DNA from 2 places in the Lachnoclostridium sp. genome. Region 2 is predicted to be linked to the other one. Evidence: riboswitches for the same ligand, from Rfam matches in the RefSeq annotation. Region 2 holds a riboswitch; the other holds the start of a gene.

Region 1 (9,410 bases), on a different contig from region 2:
AATCATACATATAAAGACTTTCAGAAGTATATGATAGTATATAGAGGCAAAATGCCACGTAGTGGAAATGAGGTAGAGCTGGTAGCGTAATCAGATTTCGAATAACCACTTTGACTCAAAAATAAACAAAAGCAATGTGATATATATAAAAATGCAAATAAACAGAGTAACTTGGATTTGATGCATGAGAAAAATAAAAAATAAAATTAAAGAGGTGGAAGATAGTATGTTAGAGAGTGAAAAATTTGAATCTAATGTCAGAAATTATTGCAGACATTTTCCTAAAGTATTCACAAAGGCTAAATTATGCAAAATGTATACACCAGAAGGTGAGGAATACTTAGACTTTTTTAGCGGTGCTGGTACGCTTAATTATGGTCATAACAATGAATATATTATGGAGCGTATTATCAATTATATAAAAGATGATGGAATTTTACATGCGCTTGATATGTATACTACAGCCAAATGTGATTTTATTAAAAAATTTCAAGACTGCATTTTAGCTCCTAGAAATTACAATTATAAAATGATGTTTTGTGGCCCTTCTGGAACAAATGCAAATGAGGCTGCTTTAAAAATAGCTCGTAAATATACTGGAAGAAAAAATGTAATTGCTTTTATGGGCGCTTTTCATGGAATGTCGTTAGGAAGTTTGGCATTGACAAGTTCACTATTTGCGCGTAATGGTGCAGGTGTACAACTAGAGAATACAATATTTGTTCCATATTGTAGAAAAGGTTTTGATTCGTTAGAATATATTAAAATGATCTTGAATGATGATCATTCCGGAATAGAAAAGCCAGCAGCTATATTTGTTGAAACCGTTCAATGTGAAGGTGGTGTTCAAGTTGCTGATTTTGAATGGCTAAAAGAACTAGATAAAATATGTAAAGAAAATCATATCCTTTTAGTTTGCGATGATATACAGGTTGGTTGTGGGCGTACAGGTACGTTTTTTTCGTTTGAACAAGCCGGAATCGAACCAGATATGGTTACGCTATCGAAATCGATTAGCGGTGGAGGTCTACCTATGTCATTACTCCTTCTTAAACCAGAGATTGATTGCTTAGAACCAGGAGAGCATTCTGGTACATTTCGAGGAAATCAACTAGCATTTATAGGAGCTAGTGCTGCAATAGATTATGCAATAGAACATAAATTATGGGATAAAGTACAAAATGACGAAAAGTATGTGAAAGAATACATAGAACAGAATATACTGCCGATTAATAATAAAATACAATATCGCGGAAAAGGACTTATTTTTGGAATTGATTTTTCAAATTTCAATAATGAAAAATTAACAGATGAAATATCAAAAGAATGTTTTGCAAATGGACTAATCATTGAATTGGCAGGAAGAAAAGATAGTGTATTAAAAATTATACCACCTTTAATTATTAGTAGAGACGAACTTACAGCAGGTCTTAATATTATTAAAAAATCCATTCAAGCCTGTGTATAATGAATAAAAGGATGATCTATCATGGTGATTGGAACTGGAATTTTGAGTTAGCAATAACAGTTAGCAAAAACGATTGACAGTGTCAAAATAGTCTGATAATATCAATATTAATAACGGATGATGAATACGGAAGAGAGCACAAGACTGTGCCGCCGAAGGGGAACGCAGAAACTCTCAGGCAAAAGGATCGGATTCGGACGTAACTCTGGAGAACATTTATATACCGAAGAAGTCAATCTTTCAGGTAAAAGGACAGAAGCAGGCAGGAATATCCTATATGGATATTTCTTTCTGTCTTTTTTTTTATGGATAAAAGGTTGACGTTCCTGTATTGAAACAGAAAGCATGTTTCAATAATTAGATTTACGGTGCAAAGAGTACACCTTTTATGAGAAATAACTACGCCACTATATTATCAGATAAATTTAAGGAGGATTAAGACATGGAACTAAAAACACCGCTTTACGAAATGCATCTGAAACTTCATGGCAAAATGGTCCCTTTTGCTGGATATCTCCTTCCCATCCAATATGAGGAGGGAATCATAAAGGAGCATATGGCAGTAAGAACAAGGGCAGGGATTTTTGATGTTTCTCATATGGGGGAGATACGCTGTAGAGGGAAAGATGCTCTTAGGAATCTGCAGCAGTTACTGACCAATGATTTTACCGATATGGCGAATGGTCAGGCAAGATACAGTCCTATGTGTAATGAGCAAGGGGGTACGGTGGATGATCTGATTGTATATAAGGAAAAAGAAGAGGAGTACTTAATCGTCGTAAATGCTTCTAATAAAGAAAAGGATTACCGATGGATGCTAGAGCATAAATTTGGAGAGGTGGTGTTTGAAGATATTTCTGATAAAATCTCACAAATTGCCTTGCAGGGTCCTAAGTCTCAGGAAATACTTATAAAGCTATCAACAGACATTCCCGAAAAGTACTATCATGCTGTTTTTGATGGAATGGTGGCTGGGATTCCATGCATGATATCCAGAACCGGTTATACAGGGGAAGACGGATTTGAACTTTATTTCGATAATACATATGCTATTACAATGTGGGAAACGCTTATGGAGGCAGGAAAAGAATACGGACTGATTCCTTGTGGGCTGGGGGCAAGAGATACCCTGAGGCTGGAGGCAGGCATGCCGCTGTACGGACATGAGATGAATGATGAGATTAATCCGGTGGAAGCCGGTCTTTCGTTTGCTGTGAAAATGCAGAAGGAGGATTTCATCGGTAAAAACCATTTGCCAGATAAGGATTCCCTCATGAGAAAACGAGTAGGCTTAAGGGTAACAGGGCGGGGAATCATACGGGAACAGGAAGATGTACTTGTAGACGGGAAGAAAGTGGGCTTTACAACATCAGGAACCCATTGCCCATATCTGGGCTACCCGGTGGCCATGGCTATCCTTAATAAAGAATATATAAAAGTAGGTACAAAAGTAACGGTAATTGTCAGGGGAAGAGAAGTAGAGGCAGAAGTGGTGCCCCTTCCATTTTATAAGAGAACAAAATAATCCATCAAGGAAAAGGAGAATTTATCATGAAGGTATTAGAAAACTTGGTTTACACAAAAACACATGAATGGGTAAGGTTTGAGGATGAAACAACAGCCTTAGTCGGCCTTACGGATTATGCGCAGCAGACGTTAGGACAGCTTGTCTTTGTTAATCTTCCGGAAGAGGGTGACGAAACGGTAACCGGAGAAAGTTTTGCCGATGTGGAGTCAGTAAAAGCTGTTTCGGATGTCTATTGCCCAGTAACCGGAGTCGTATCGGAAATTAACGAAGAACTTCTTGATGCACCGGAAAAGATCAATGAGACTCCTTATGAAGCCTGGTTTGCAAAGATAACCGGTATTACGGAGAAAGAAGAATTCTTAAGTCCAGAGGAATACGAAGAATTTGTAAAAAAAGAAATGGAATAAAGGAGATCTGCATATGGGTTCATTTGTACCAGCAACCGATCTTGACAGAAAAGAAATGCTGTCAGTGATTGGAATTGAGAGCATAGAAGACCTTTTTGGGCAGCTTCCGCAGGAAGTTATGTTAAAGGATGGGTTGAACCTTCCGCGTGGAATGTCTGAAATGGAAGTATGTAAGGAAATGGAAGGTATTGCAGCGAAAAATAAGGTATTTCCGGTCATTTTTAGGGGGGTCGGTGCATACAGGCACTATATTCCGGCTGTTGTGAAAAGCGTGTTATCCAAGGAAACTCTATACACTGCTTATACCCCATATCAGGCGGAAATCAGCCAGGGAATCTTACAATCCATATTTGAATACCAGACAATGATTTGTGAACTTACTGGGATGGACACGGCCAATGCTTCCGTGTATGACGGTGCGGCTGCGGCAGCAGAAGCGGTAGCTATGTGCAGGGACAGAAAGAAAACAAGGGCCTTTGTTTCCGCTGCGGTTCATCCTCAGGTAATGGAGACCATAAAGACCTATTGTTTTGGAAATGGGATGGAGTTGACTGTTATTCCTGAAAAAGACGGTATGACGGATCTTAATTTTTTAAAAGAACATATTGATCGTCAAACCGCATGTGTATATATTCAGAATCCAAATTATTACGGTAGTCTGGAACTAGCTGGAGAAATCGGAAGCATAACTAAGGAAGCTGATGCAAAGTATATCATGGGCGTAAATCCAATTTCCTTAGGTGTTATAAAGACACCAGAAGAATATGGTGCTGATATTGCAGTGGGAGAGGGGCAGCCCCTCGGATTGCCGCTTTCATTCGGTGGGCCATATATCGGATTTATGGCATGTACGAAAGAACTGACCAGAAAATTGCCGGGAAGGATCGTCGGAGAAACCGTTGATTTCAATGGAAAAACAGGATATGTTCTAACCCTTCAGGCAAGAGAACAGCATATCCGAAGAGAAAAAGCATTAAGCAACATCTGCTCAAACCAGGCACTTTGTGCATTGGCAGTGGGAGTTTATTTATCTGCTATGGGAGCAGAAGGACTGAAGCAGACAGCCATACAGTGTATGTCAAAGGCGCATTATATGGCAAACCAATTAGAAGCAATCGGGTATCCTGTTATAAATCGCGGGGAATTCTTCCACGAATTTGTAACCATTTCAAAGATTCCAGTAGAAAAGGTGATGAGTGTACTGGAAGATGCGGGAATTCTTGGCGGTTATCCATTAACTGGCGAAAGAGCCGGGCAAATCTTATGGTGCTGTACGGAAATGAATGCAAAAGATGACATCGATCGTGTCATTGGCATTCTGAAGGAGGTGTAGGTTATGCTGATATTTGAAAAAGGGCAGGAAGGAAGAAAGATGAGTATTCTGCCAGAATGTGATGTGCCGGTTAACCTGCCAGAGGAAAGCAGCCGGAGAAAAAAGAGACTGCACCTTCCAAACGTGTCTGAAAATGAGATAAGTAGGCATTATACAGAAGCAGCAAAAAAGGCATATGGCGTAAATGATGGCTTTTATCCTTTGGGCTCCTGCACCATGAAATATAATCCCAAGATCAATGAATACATAGCATCGCTTCCTGGATTTGCGCAGATTCATCCGCTACAGTCGGAGCATACGGTGCAGGGTTGCATGGAGGTATTAAAAACTGCAGAGCGATACCTGTGTGAGATAACCGGAATGGACCGTATATCCTTTCAGCCAGCAGCAGGAGCCCACGGTGAATTTACCGGGCTTTTGCTGATAAAAGCATATCATGAAAGCCGTGGTGACGGGAAAAGAACGAAACTCATAGTACCAGATTCTGCACATGGAACCAATCCTGCAAGTGCATCAATGGTTGGATTTTCGGTAATTAGTATCCCGTCCGGGGAAGATGGAGGAGTAGATTTAGAGGAACTAAAAAAGGCAGTCGGGGAAGATACAGCAGGACTGATGCTGACCAATCCTAATACCTTAGGTCTTTTTGATAAAAATATACTCGAAATCACCAAAATCATTCATGAGGCCGGAGGACTGGCTTACTACGACGGAGCAAATTTAAACGCTGTCATGGGCATGATAAGACCAGGGGATATGGGGTTTGATGTAGTCCATCTGAATCTTCATAAAACCTTTTCCACTCCCCATGGAGGCGGTGGTCCGGGCAGTGGACCTGTAGGCTGCAAGAATCTCCTGTCTGAATTTTTACCAAATAACCTGGTGGAGGAAGAAAACGGATATCTGTTTAAAAGTCCTGTTCAAAGTATCGGACAGGTGAAAAGCTTTTACGGAAACTTTCTAATTGTGGTTAGAGCCATGACGTATCTGTTCATGCTTGGAAAGGAAGGAATCTCGGAAGCTTCAAAGCATGCGGTACTGAACGCCAATTATATGATGGCAAAATTAAAGGATGTATATGACATGGCATATCCTGGATCCTGTATGCATGAATTTGTCATGAGCCTTATAAGGCTTAAAAAAGAAAATGGGATATCAGCTATGGACATATCAAAAGGACTTTTGGACTATGGAATCCATCCACCGACCATGTATTTTCCGCTAAGCGTACCAGAAGCGTTAATGGTGGAGCCTACGGAAACGGAATCAAAAGAAACCTTAGATCAGGTGATTTCTGTATTTCGTAGCCTATATGAGACAGCTAAATTAAATCCGGAAATCCTTCATAAAGCCCCAGTCAATACGTCAGTCACCAGACTTGATGAAGTAAGAGCAGCCAGAAATTTAATATTAAGATATGACTTCTCAGATAAGGATGCAGAGAAAGATGATACAAAAAATTAATTATTTAAACGGAAGCAGTAATGACCCGTATCAAAACCTTGCCATAGAGGAGTACTTATTAGAAACAGTAGAGCAGGATACTTGCTTTCTTTACCTTTGGCAGAATGAAAATACTGTTGTAATTGGAAGAAACCAGAATCCATGGAAGGAATGCAGAATTCAAGAACTTGAGCAGGATGGCGGACATCTGGTGAGAAGGCTTTCAGGAGGAGGCGCCGTATTCCATGATCTTGGCAATCTTAATTTTACGTTTCTTGTCCACAAGTGTCATTATGATCTGGATAAACAGCTGGAGGTCATTCTATGTGCGGTCAAAAAGCTGGGAATCCATGCAGAAAAATCAGGACGAAATGATATTACCATATCTGGAAGGAAGTTTTCTGGCAATGCCTTTTATACCAGAGGGGAGAAGTGTTATCATCATGGAACCCTACTGGTAAGTGCAGATATGCAGAAGCTTTCTAAATATCTGCAGGTTTCAAAGGATAAGCTGGCTTTAAAAGGAGTGGATTCTGTTCGATCCAGGGTAGCTAATCTTTCTGATTATCAGACTGGACTGACCATTACTATGCTAAAAGAAAAGCTTCTGGAGGCATTTGAAGAAACCTATGGATATAAGGCGGTTTACTGTAAACAGGAGGATTTGGACCAGAAAGCATTGTCAAACGGAAGAAAGAAGTTCTCGGATTTCTCCTGGCTGTACGGACGTAACATGGATTTTCAGTATGAACTGTCAAAACAGTTTGCATGGGGAAATGTAATCTGGCAGTTTCAGGTGAGCTGCGGAATCATAAAGGATTTGCAATTATTTTCCGATTCCATGGAGCCAGATCTTGTGGAAATGCTCCCTAGGCTTATAAAGGGAAGTAGATATGAGAATAAGGATATCTGTAATAAACTGAATCAGGTTCCTGCTAAGACCCAAGCACAATCAATCATAATAAAAGATTTAATAGAGTTTTTTGCTAATGCCCAAATTTAGGAGACAAGTAAGAAGTGTGAAAGAAATCTGCGATTTCTTTCACACAGAAGTTTGTACCTGCGTAATCCATAGAACAAATTTCACATGAGCAAAGAACGTTGTAGGAAAAGAGGATAGGATGGAGAAAATATATGATCTACTTGTTATTGGCGCAGGCCCTGGAGGATATGTAGCAGCGATTAAGGCAGCTAAGATGGGAATGAAGGTAGCGGTGGTAGAAAACCGGGAAGTCGGAGGTACCTGCTTAAACCGCGGCTGCGTTCCGGCAAAAGCAATGCTGCATGCTGCAAAATTATATCAGGAGGTTGTGTCCGGAGAACAGTTCGGAATTCTCGTGGAAGAGGTAAGCTTTGATTACGGCAAAGTGATGTCCTATAAAAATGAGACTTCTGAAAGTCTCAGACTTGGAGTAGAACAGCTCCTTAAGGGAAATAAAGTGGAACGGATCCATGGGATCGGGACGCTTATGAAGGATAGAAGAGTTAGAATTAAGACAAAGGAAGGAGAAGAAATTCTTCAGGCGAAAAATATATTGCTGGCAACAGGATCGAAGCCTGTTCTTCCGCCCATTGAAGGAATCCATCTTCCTGGAATCATGACCAGCGATGAGATGTTTCAGCTTGATCATGTACCGGAAAGCCTGCTTATTATAGGTGGCGGGGTCATAGGAGTAGAGTTTGCTACGGTATTCTCTTCCTGTGGTTCCAAAGTCACATTGTTGGAGGCGGAAGAAAGACTTCTACCCAGTCTTGATAAGGAAATCTCACAGAATGTAAAGCTGCTTTTGAAAAAGAGAGGTGTTGACATTCATACCAGAGCATTTGTTCAGAGAATAGAAAAGGAGGACTGTGAGTTTCTCTGTACCTTTTTAGAGAAGGGAAAGGATCAGGAAAAAACCGAGGTCCGAAAGATTCCATATCTGCTTTCAGCCACCGGACGAATCCCAAATACAGATGGTCTGCTGGAGGAGTTAACATTACTGGAAATGGACAGGGGCAGGATTTTGGTAAATGAAAATTTTGAAACAAGCATGCCTAACGTGTTTGCCATCGGTGACGTTATTGGTGGAAGCCAACTGGCACATGTTGCAAGTTCTCAGGGTATCTGTGCAGTGGAACGAATGAATGGGAAAGAACCGTCAATTGATTTATCAGTAGTTCCATCCTGTGTTTATACCGATCCTGAAATTGCATGTGTCGGAATAACAGAACAGGAAGCAATAGAGAAAGGAATCAAGATCGTTACAGGAAAATTTTTAACACATGCCAACAGTAAATCATTGATAACAAAGGAAGAGAGAGGCTTTGTTAAAGTTGTAATAGATAAGGAAACGAACGTATTACTGGGAGCACAGATGATGTGCGCCAGAGCTACAGATATGATCGGTGAGATGGGAACTGCCATTTCCAATAAACTTACTGTAATGCAGCTTTTAAAGGCTATGCGGGCACATCCTACCTATAATGAATCCATAGCGGAAGCGCTTAATGACTGTAACTATGGTGCGATTCATGCGTTGCCGCGCAGGTAAGAAGATATAGATATTACGTTTGCTTTTTTAGTTAGAATAAAATAATTCCAATTGAACATAGCGTTAGTTTCTTGTATACTTATATTATATAAAGAAAGTTAATGAGATTTAACAATAATCCTCTAGTCACCTAAATGGGAATAGAGGATTATTGTTATTATAAAAATGTTTGGGAATTAGCTTAAAGTTACAGATTGAGTACTTAAGTTAAATATTGATAGCGTATAGGAGAAACAGATACATGTGTGCAAAAAGAAAAGAACCCTTTGATTATAAGAATAAACAAGAATTTCAAGAGAAATTAGTTGAGTGGATTGGTGATGTGTTGTATGACCTTCTGCCTGAACATGGTTATGAGATTCGAGATGAGCAGATATTTACGGCTTTTAAAATTGCAGATGCCGTTTGCAATAAAAACGTTCACTTAGCGGAGGCAGGGCTTGGAACAGGGAAAACATTCGCCTATTTGCTATCAGCAATTCCTTATGCTCGCTTTACTGGAAAACCTGTAGTGATTGCGTGTGCTACCACAGCACTTCAGGAGCAACTTGCAGGCTCAGAAGGAGATATTAGAACGCTATCTAGACTACTTGGATTAGAAATCGATGCTCGGATGGCCAAAGATCCACATCAGTATATCTGTGATGTTCGAGTGGATGAAAATATGGAAGAAATCGGTGCGATGTCTAGTGAAATC
Region 2 (9,410 bases):
CTTGCTTTAATGTATTATATGCAAAAAGGAGTTCCTTTTATTTACCAAGGGCAAGAATTAGGAATGTTAAATGCTGATTACGAGTCCCATTTAGACTTTCGTGATGATCCCACTTTATACAGTTATCAGGACCGTATTAATAAAGGTATGTCACCGGAAGAATCCTTACAGGTTCTAAAAAAGAGCACCAGAGATAATTCTCGTACGCCTATGCAGTGGGATGCATCCCTTCATGCAGGGTTTACTACTGGTACTCCATGGATGAAAGTAAATCAGAATTATCATTGGCTGAATGTAGAAGCACAAAAAGAAGATGAGGATTCTATACTTAATTTCTACAAAAAGCTGATTAAAATTAAAAAGGAGACCACCGGTCTTATTTATGGTGATTATGAGTTATTAATGGAAGAAAGTGAAAGCATATATGCTTACACTAGAAACTATGAGGAAAAAACGTATCTGATTGTATGTAACATATCAGAAGAACACAGTGAGTTACAAATCGATTTAGACATTATGAAGGGTGAAATACTCTTAAGTAATTATGCAGATAGAAACAGTAAAGAAATGATATTAAAACCTTATGAATGTAGGTTATACAGTCTTTAAATAAATAGTCGTATTATGAAGCAGACTTAGTCTAAGATAGATTTAAGTCTGTTTTTTTATGGATAAGATGGGTGTTATATAGTGAAAAAACCAAAAGTAATATAAAGATAGACCTCCAATATTTATTTAGAAAATGTAGGTTGATTATAGTAGTAATCACAAGTTGCATAAAGTATAATAATACCAAATATTTAAATTGCCACTATTATCTATAGCAAACTAAACGGGGGAATGTAATGAGAAAAATAGTTAAAATATGTACTTTAATTATTGTTTTAGCATTAACTTTCGGTGGGGTGTATTGGTTTATAATTCATCCTAAAACATACAAATATGATACAGCCGTAAAGAATGGTGATGTAGTTATAGGGGCAGGTGGATTAGCAAATGTAGATAAGTTCCATTCATTTATTAAGAATGTTGAAAATAAACAACCAGATAAAATACGTATCACAGCATTTTCTAAAGAAGGTTATCCCAAAATTTTTGATTTGGATTTTGATGGGATTATTATAAAATGCACTACGGAAATCTATTTGGTAGAGATAACACTAAAAAATATGGAGAATATACAAAGATAACAAAGGATGAAAAAAACGATTATATGCTTGAAGACGGAACAGGGAAAGGCGTGTGGATATTTCAAGAATAAAATTATAGGCTGCTCACGAGATTTTATATTAACTTCAATTAAGGAAGGAGGACATGCGCTCCTTCTTTAACGTACAGTACCAATATTTTTACCGAACTGAGCTTTTTTTGAAAATATGATTCTAGATAGATTTGTTTATAATGAAAACCCCATGATTGTTGAGAAATCATACCTTAATTTGACATTATCTGTATAGTACTATAGAATATCGATATCATATAAATTAACAAATATGTAATATGAAAAACTTGTAATTTCATAACAAAATATGAAAAGGAGAGTATAACAAGATTATTGCATATGGGTGAGAATAATCAATTATTTCAAAAATAAAGCATGTGAATAAGGAGTGTAGTAATGAACAGTTTACTAGCAACAAAAATAAATGACTTTATGGAATTATACTGTAATACATGGGCATTTAGTGGTTCGATATTAGTAGCTAAAAAGGGTGAGACTATTATTAAAAAAGGTTATGGAAAGGCTTCTATAGAACATAGCGTTCCCAATACATCACTAACAAAGTTTAGAATTTGTTCCATAACAAAACAATTTACTGCTATGTCAGTAATGATGTTACAGGAAAAAGGCTTATTAGATGTTAATGATAGCATTACTAATTATTTTCCTGAATTTCATCAATTTGATAAAAGAATTACGATACATCATCTTTTAACTCATACTTCCGGCCTGCAATATTTATTTAGAGAAGGCTTTCCAATATTATATAGCAAATCAAAACATAAACATGAAGATATGTTTAATTTCTTTAAAGATAAACCGCTTTTGTGTGAACCGGGAGAGAAGTGGAATTATTCTAACTATGGCTACTATTTACTTGCATGTATTATTGAAAATGTTTCAGGTATAAGTTATGATGAATTTTTGAAGAAAAATATTTTTGAACCTTTAAATATGAAGAATACCGGCAATGAAAGAAACAAAGTAATTGTACCGGGGCTAGCGAATGGGTATTATTTGAATGATAATGAGTTAATACATAATGATTATGTGAACATGGATGCAACTTTTGGATCTGGAGACATCTATTCTACAGTTGAGGATATGCTATTATGGGACAGGGCTTTATACAACGGAGAGCTTGTTTCTAAAACAACTCTTGATACAATATTTTCACCATATGCAAATTCCGGAGAAAGAAGTACGGAAGATAATGATTATGGTTATGGATGGTTTATCGATAAAATGTACGGACGTAATAGGATAAGCCATGATGGTGGTGGCTTAGGAGCCACAACTGAATTTCATAGATATGTCGATGAAGAAATAAGCATTATCGTATTAAGTAATTATGGATTTACAGCAGTGTGGCGTATTGCAGATATCCTTGCTGCAATAGTATTTCAAGAGGAGTATAGCTTTCCAGGTAGGCCGCTCGAATATGCTTTAGATTCCAAACTATATGAAGGATATATGGGGGTATATAAAGGGGACGGCATAAAACTCACTGTAGGAAGGGACAAAGAAAAAATGTTTTTTATTCTAGATGATGAATATATGATACCTATGTATCCGATATCAGAAACTAAATTTCATCATACTTGGATTGATGAGAGCTACACCTTTAATAAAGACGAAAATGGGGAAATGTACTTTTGGGGAGCTAAAAAACAATAATTTAGACGAATATGATGATAAAGATCAATTTTCTAAAATAGAATGTATGTTTTTTAGATTACATAAATATAGCGAACAAGAACAGACTGTTCATTTATGTTAGGTACAATACCGACCATGAAAAAGATTATAACGGAATGACGTATTATGAGAAGTAATTGTAAAAGTGATTGTAAGGATGACAAAAAGAGTGTGTGTGCGCACATACACACGAAAAGACCAGCGGGTGAATGGTTGATAGGATCCTCCTAAAGTAGACATGGTAAATAACCAAAATCTACTTTAGGAGGTCTTTTTTAACGAAAATTCTAAAGTAGTTTATTCAACGATGTATTAGAAAATGCAATCTATCATCAATTGAACAATATGTTTATAATCTGATTTAACACAAATTTGGTTATAGATTTAACATATATAAAACCAATTAAATATTGGTAAGTATAATACAGACAGATTACTCTCTATATTCCTGCCCTTGAAACGGAGAGGTTTGTAATTTACCTGTTACGTATTCGGTCGGTGTACAATGATACACCTTACGAAATGTACGTAAAAAGGTGGAATAGTCGCTATAACCACTCTGTAAACTTGCTGTTGTAATTGGAGTACCATCTCGCATTAATTCTAAGGCATTTGTAAGCCTTTTTTTTGTTATATAATTGTGAAGTGATGTTCCAGTCACTTCTTTGAATTTATGCATAAGATAGGAGGAACTTAAGTATAAGGCTTTGGATAATGCCTCGATGCTTAGATCACCGGATAGATTTTCCGAAATATAAGAAATAAGAGAATCTACATGTTTATTTGATTGAATACTAGATTGTGTTTCTATGAGAGGAGCAGAATCTAACATTCGATTCATTAATATCATAAGTTGCATAAAAAGTGTATTGGTATACAACTCACTCGCATATTCTTTGGAATGAAAGGAGTCTTCAAGTTCCTGTAAGAGGTATGAGAATTTCATTCTGTATTTCGATTCGGTACGCAAAAGATTACTTTTTTTCGATACCGTTTCCTGAAAGCAATCATCAAGATGATATTGTTTTAAGGAATCCTGTATGAGGTAATCTCGATTCAACCATAAAATAATACGATCATATGGAACTCCTGGTTGAATGATTGGCTTATGCATCTCATGGTGATTAATGAGTAAGATATCCCAAGGTAGTAATTGATAAACCTTACCCTCAACCATATAGGTTACATTACCAGAGAAAAAGATGACAATTTTTTGAAAGTCATGATAATGATATTCTATCGGTGCTGTATGGGAATCTTTTAGATGAAAAAATCGAAATTGGTCATTAAGGTAACCACGTTTGTTGTTTTGATCCATGTCGCTCCTTGTCATTCCTTCCTAATAGATTACTATATAAAAACACTATATAAAAAACTAATCCTATACTAATCCTAACTAGTCCTATGATAATATAAAAGAGCAGAAAATGCAATATGCCAAGTAGAAATAGATATATTATAGTTAAAATGTGTTGTATATCATATAGGTAGTAGGATAATGCCTGCTAAGCAAAGTAGAGACTTATCGTACATCGTGCAATATTGAGTAGAAGAAGACTTATATACAAAAAGGAACCGAAAAACGTAAGATTACATTTTAGGTTCCTTTCCTTCAGATGATAATTATAGTTCATCTTATGATAATTAAAGTTCCTCTTATATATTTTTAAAATAAGCCCTAGTTTCTGAGAGTACCACTTTCCTTAATCCTAACAAACCAATTAGATTAGGAATTGCCATTAGAGCGTTCACAATATCTGCAATTATCCATACTAAATCAAGTTTTATATAAGCTCCGATTGCTACTAATGCAATAAATATATATCGATAAATTTTGATTGCTTTTATTCCAAATAGATATTCCGTACAACGTTCTCCATAATAGTTCCAACCAATAATCGTTGTAAAAGCAAAGAAAACTAAACCAATTGTCACGATAAATTTGCCTAAATTAGCTGTAGGTAATCCAGCTGCAAACGCATAATTTGTAATAGCTGCTCCTTCTAGATCTAATTGCCAAGATTGTGTTACTATCAAAACCAAACCAGTCATTGTACATACCACAATAGTATCAATAAAAGTACCAGTCATTGAGATTAACCCTTGACGAACACAGGATTTGGTTTTTGCTGCCGCTGCTGCAATAGGGGCACTTCCAAGACCTGATTCATTCGAGAAAACACCTCTAGCAACACCATTTTGTAAGGCTTGTTTCACTGTAGACCCTAAGAATCCACCCGCAGCCGCAACTGGTGTAAATGCACTCTTAATAACTAGTTCAATCGCACCAGGAAGTAATTTTGCATTTAATAGTAAGATAACAATAGAGCTTAAAATATAAAAAATAGCCATAAAAGGTACAATGATTTCAGCTACTTTTGATATCCTCTTTATACCATTTAAGGTAACCAATGCAACAAGAATTGTAACTATTGTTGCAGATACTACGATCGGTACATGAAAGGCTACTTTCGTTGCTTGGGTTATGGAATTAATTTGAGCAAACGTTCCAATTCCAAAGAAAGCTACCCCAATACCAAAGAAAGCAAATAATTTAGCTAACCATTTAAGTCCTAATCCTTTTTCTATATAATACATAGGCCCACCAGACATCTGCCCATTGCCATCTACAACACGATATTTAACAGCTAATAATCCTTCTGCATATTTGGTTGCCATACCAAAAAAAGCTGCTACCCACATCCAGAAAAGCGCACCAGGACCTCCGACTTTAATTGCAGTTGCAACACCCACAATATTGCCAGTACCAATGGTTGCAGCTAAAGCAGTACATAATGCTGCAAAACTGCTTACATCACCTTCTGCCTTAGCATCTCCCTCTTCTTTTGAAAATAGATATTTTAATGCCAGTGGTAATTTGAATACTTGAAGTAATCCAAGACGTACGGTAAGATAGACTCCGGTTCCAACTAATAATATTAAAAGTGGTGCCCCCCATACGAAAGAGTCAATTTGATTTAGAACTTTAGTGAATTGATCCATTTTAATCCTCCATTTTTATGCATCATTGAAAGGCAATGTAAAGCGCCTCTCCTTTAAGTAAATTTTTGGAGATATAAATGGGAAAAGATAAGATATAAGTCAGATTAATATATAAACTGATATTTGTAAAATATGTTACCCATCCCTGTCCTTTTACCTGAGAGTTTGACCTTTCGGCTTGCTCCTTCGGTGCTCTTATCGAGTCTCTCCAAGGCTTCATCCAATAGCGGTCATCTCTAATCAAATCGACTGATTAGGTACCTGAAAGATTTACTTCTTCGGTGGATGTAGAAACATCGCTCTCCCACTATCTTCATCTGAATTTTATTAATAGTTAGTATGTTAATATACTTTTCATAATTTTGCAAATGTTTTTTATAAGTAAAATAATTACAATAATTCATGACTAATACTTGACAGTAAAAGTTCTATAACTTTAAGAAGCCTGTAAATCTAATTCTATGATATATAAAAGAGCAGAAAATGCAATATGTCGAGCAGAAATGGATATGTTATAGTTAAAATATGTTGTGTATTATATAAGTAGTGAGATAATGCTTACAAAACAAAGTGGAAGGTAAGCTTATCAGAAATGCTTGCAAAGCAAAGTAGTAAAGCATGTTGCAATGAACGCAATATTGAGTAGAAAAAGAAACTTATAGCATAGCTTGCAATACTAATTAGGAAGAAAAACTTGTTATAATGCTCAATATAGAAAGATACAATGATAAAAATAGTAATTAAGAAATCAAGTTTAAGCATTAAATATAATGATAGAAAAACAGAAAAAGAATGTATTTTTGTATGTTACATAACTGAAAGGGGTTAAACTATGGAATTTATCTTTGAGAAATATCACGGAAATGGAAACGATTATTTAGTATTTGATACCAAAAAATTTGAATATGAACTGAAAAGTTCACAAATTCGTGAAATATGTGACCGTCACTTTGGAGTAGGTTCTGACGGTATTTTGATGGGACCTTACGAAAAGGAAGATGGAATTTATGTGCGCATCTTTAATCCAGATGGAAGTGAAGCAGAGAAGAGTGGGAATGGAATCAGTATATTTGCACAGTTTTTAAAAGACCATAAGTATGTAACAGGGGATGTTATTACTATCAATACCTTAGGAGGACCAATAGAAATTCATTACAGCAATGATAAAAATGGCACCCTAAATGTTGCAATGGGTAAAGTTTCTTATATGAGTGATGAGATTCCTGTAACAGGTGAACCTAGAGAAGTGATTGAAGAAGCAATGGAATTTCAAGGACAGAAGGTAATTACTACCTGCTTAACCATTGGAAATCCACATTGTGTCATTCTAAGAGATGAATTAGTGAAGAAGGAAGTTAAGAGCTTAGGTAAACTTATTGAGTCTGATGAGCACTTTCCGAATAAAATCAATGTGCAGTTTATGCAAGTATTGAATCGGGAAGAAATCGTGATTGAAATCTATGAGCGCGGAGCTGGATATACCTTATCATCTGGTAGTAGCAGTTGCGCAGCTGCTAACGTTGCCTATAAATTAGGGTTAACAGACCGTAAAGTGAAAGTTCATATGCCTGGTGGAACTGTAGAGGTAGAAATCGAAGAAGATGGTATTACTTATATGACAAGTCATGTAAAACGTATCGGAAAGATTATTACTGCAGATGTTTTTATAGAAGAATTATAGAAAAATTATAGAATATATACATGGCAAGGAAAAGTTCGTGAAGCGGACTTTTCCTTGTTATGTATAAAATGTACGCCTAGCCAACTTCCCTTTGTTAGATAATAAAATAGGAAACCTAATTTGTATGACTATTGAGCACGGTAATGTTACAAATAAGGTTTCTTTATTTTGTATAATTAAATTGCCATGTTTATGGGATAAAATCTCTCTTTGGAATTTAATGAAATTATATAGCTTGGAATATGATTATTTCACTACAGCTGTAGAACAATATCGTTTATTAACGAATTAAATTGTAATAAGTAGCAATTTATTATATAATGAATGAGAAAAAAACTAAGTAACCAAAGGATAGCGGGGAATAAATCGATGAATTTTAACATTGAAGGCAAAATTTCCAAGATAAAATCTACTGGAAAAGTTTGCAATCGTAATTCGTATTATTTGAATAAACGAAAGAAACCAATAAAGGAAACAGCTATTTTGTTTGAATCGAAGGCAGGAGCTGATTTAGCTGGTAATATTTTTTACTTGTTAAAGGAATTAACGAAGAAAGAATATTCCAAGTTTCAATGCTACCTTAACGTTAACTTATCTAATAAAGATAGAGTTAAAAAGTTGCTTTGGAAGTATCAGATAAATAATGTCATACTTCTTGAAATGAATTCGAAAAAATATTTAGAGATGTTAGCTACCGCAAAGTATATAGTGAATGATACTAGTTTTCCAACTTGGTTTTATAAAAGACCGGAACAGGTTTATTTAAACACTTGGCATGGAACACCTCTGAAACATATGGGGTATGAAGTCGAAAATCGAGCATTTGCAATGGGGAATATTCAGAAGAATTTTCAGATTACAGATTATTTATTATATCCAAACGACTACATGAAAGAAAAGATGATTCATGCGTATTATCTAGAAAATACGTACCAGGGTAAAATTCTCTGCGAAGGATATCCTAGAAATGCAATCTTTTATCAAAAAGAGCGGGCAGAAATAATTCGTAAAGAATTAGAGTTAACAGACAAACAAGTGATTGTCTATATGCCAACTTGGCGTGGTACTTTAACAGAAAGCACTAATACGGAGCAGGTAGAAGCTTGTGCTTGTAACTTTGCAATACTTGATAAACTACTGAATGACAATCAGGTGTTCTATGTAAAATTCCATGTATTTTTACAAGGACGCTTTGATTTTAGTGAGTATAAACACATCAAGCCCTTTCCAGAGGGTTATGAAACGTATGATTTCTTAAATTCAGCGGATATTTTGGTAACCGATTATTCTAGTGTATTTTTTGATTTCGCAAATACGAGAAAGAAAATTGTTTTATTTACGTATGATCGGAAAGATTATCTGGATGAAAGAGGTCTCTACATTCCTCTCGATTCACTTCCATTTCCGCAAGCAGAGAATGTAACAGAGCTATGCGAAGAATTTAATTTACCAAAAACATATGACGATAAGGAATTTTTAGAAAAATTCTGTACTTATGATAATATCGATGCAGCAAATAAGATTGCAAAGCATGTTTTTCTTGGACAAAAAGTATGTAAAGAAGAAAAAGCGAAAGGGAATGGAAAGCCAAATATTCTTGTCTATTGTTCGAACTTAGCGATGAACGGCATCACGACCTCTTTATTAAATCTTATGAGTTTAGTAGATAAAGAGAAAGCAAATTACTATTTCTTTTTTAAGCAAAATCAATTTACAAAGACTCCTATGCGTTTATCGGTTCTACCACCGAATACAGGATTAATGCCACTTTGCGGAAGTACCATAGAATGGAAATGGATGGAAGCA

The links. Region 2 has a riboswitch for glycine ahead of RTP52_RS06250 (alanine/glycine:cation symporter family protein). Riboswitches for the same ligand answer to the same signal wherever they lie in the genome.
Region 1: it holds a riboswitch for glycine, as region 2 does, so the genes downstream of both, gcvT (glycine cleavage system aminomethyltransferase GcvT) here and RTP52_RS06250 (alanine/glycine:cation symporter family protein) in region 2, are expected to answer to the same signal.

The regions. Positions count from the first base shown of each region.
Region 1 covers NZ_DAMADT010000009.1:127,017-136,426, reverse strand. The annotation lists gene ectB (diaminobutyrate--2-oxoglutarate transaminase) at 185-1,468, shown strand; glycine riboswitch at 1,586-1,668, shown strand; gene gcvT (glycine cleavage system aminomethyltransferase GcvT) at 1,911-2,993, shown strand; gene gcvH (glycine cleavage system protein GcvH) at 3,020-3,403, shown strand; gene gcvPA (aminomethyl-transferring glycine dehydrogenase subunit GcvPA) at 3,417-4,736, shown strand; gene gcvPB (aminomethyl-transferring glycine dehydrogenase subunit GcvPB) at 4,740-6,200, shown strand; gene RTP52_RS08600 (lipoate--protein ligase) at 6,184-7,182, shown strand; gene lpdA (dihydrolipoyl dehydrogenase) at 7,301-8,713, shown strand; gene RTP52_RS08590 (ATP-dependent DNA helicase) at 8,955-9,410, shown strand, end outside.
Region 2 covers NZ_DAMADT010000006.1:59,925-69,334, reverse strand. The annotation lists gene RTP52_RS06270 (glycoside hydrolase family 13 protein) at 1-609, shown strand, start outside; gene RTP52_RS06265 (DUF4362 domain-containing protein) at 846-1,190, shown strand; gene RTP52_RS06260 (serine hydrolase domain-containing protein) at 1,619-2,899, shown strand; gene RTP52_RS06255 (AraC family transcriptional regulator) at 3,354-4,238, opposite strand; gene RTP52_RS06250 (alanine/glycine:cation symporter family protein) at 4,577-5,923, opposite strand; glycine riboswitch at 6,059-6,145, opposite strand; gene dapF (diaminopimelate epimerase) at 6,756-7,604, shown strand; gene RTP52_RS06240 (glycosyltransferase) at 7,974-9,410, shown strand, end outside.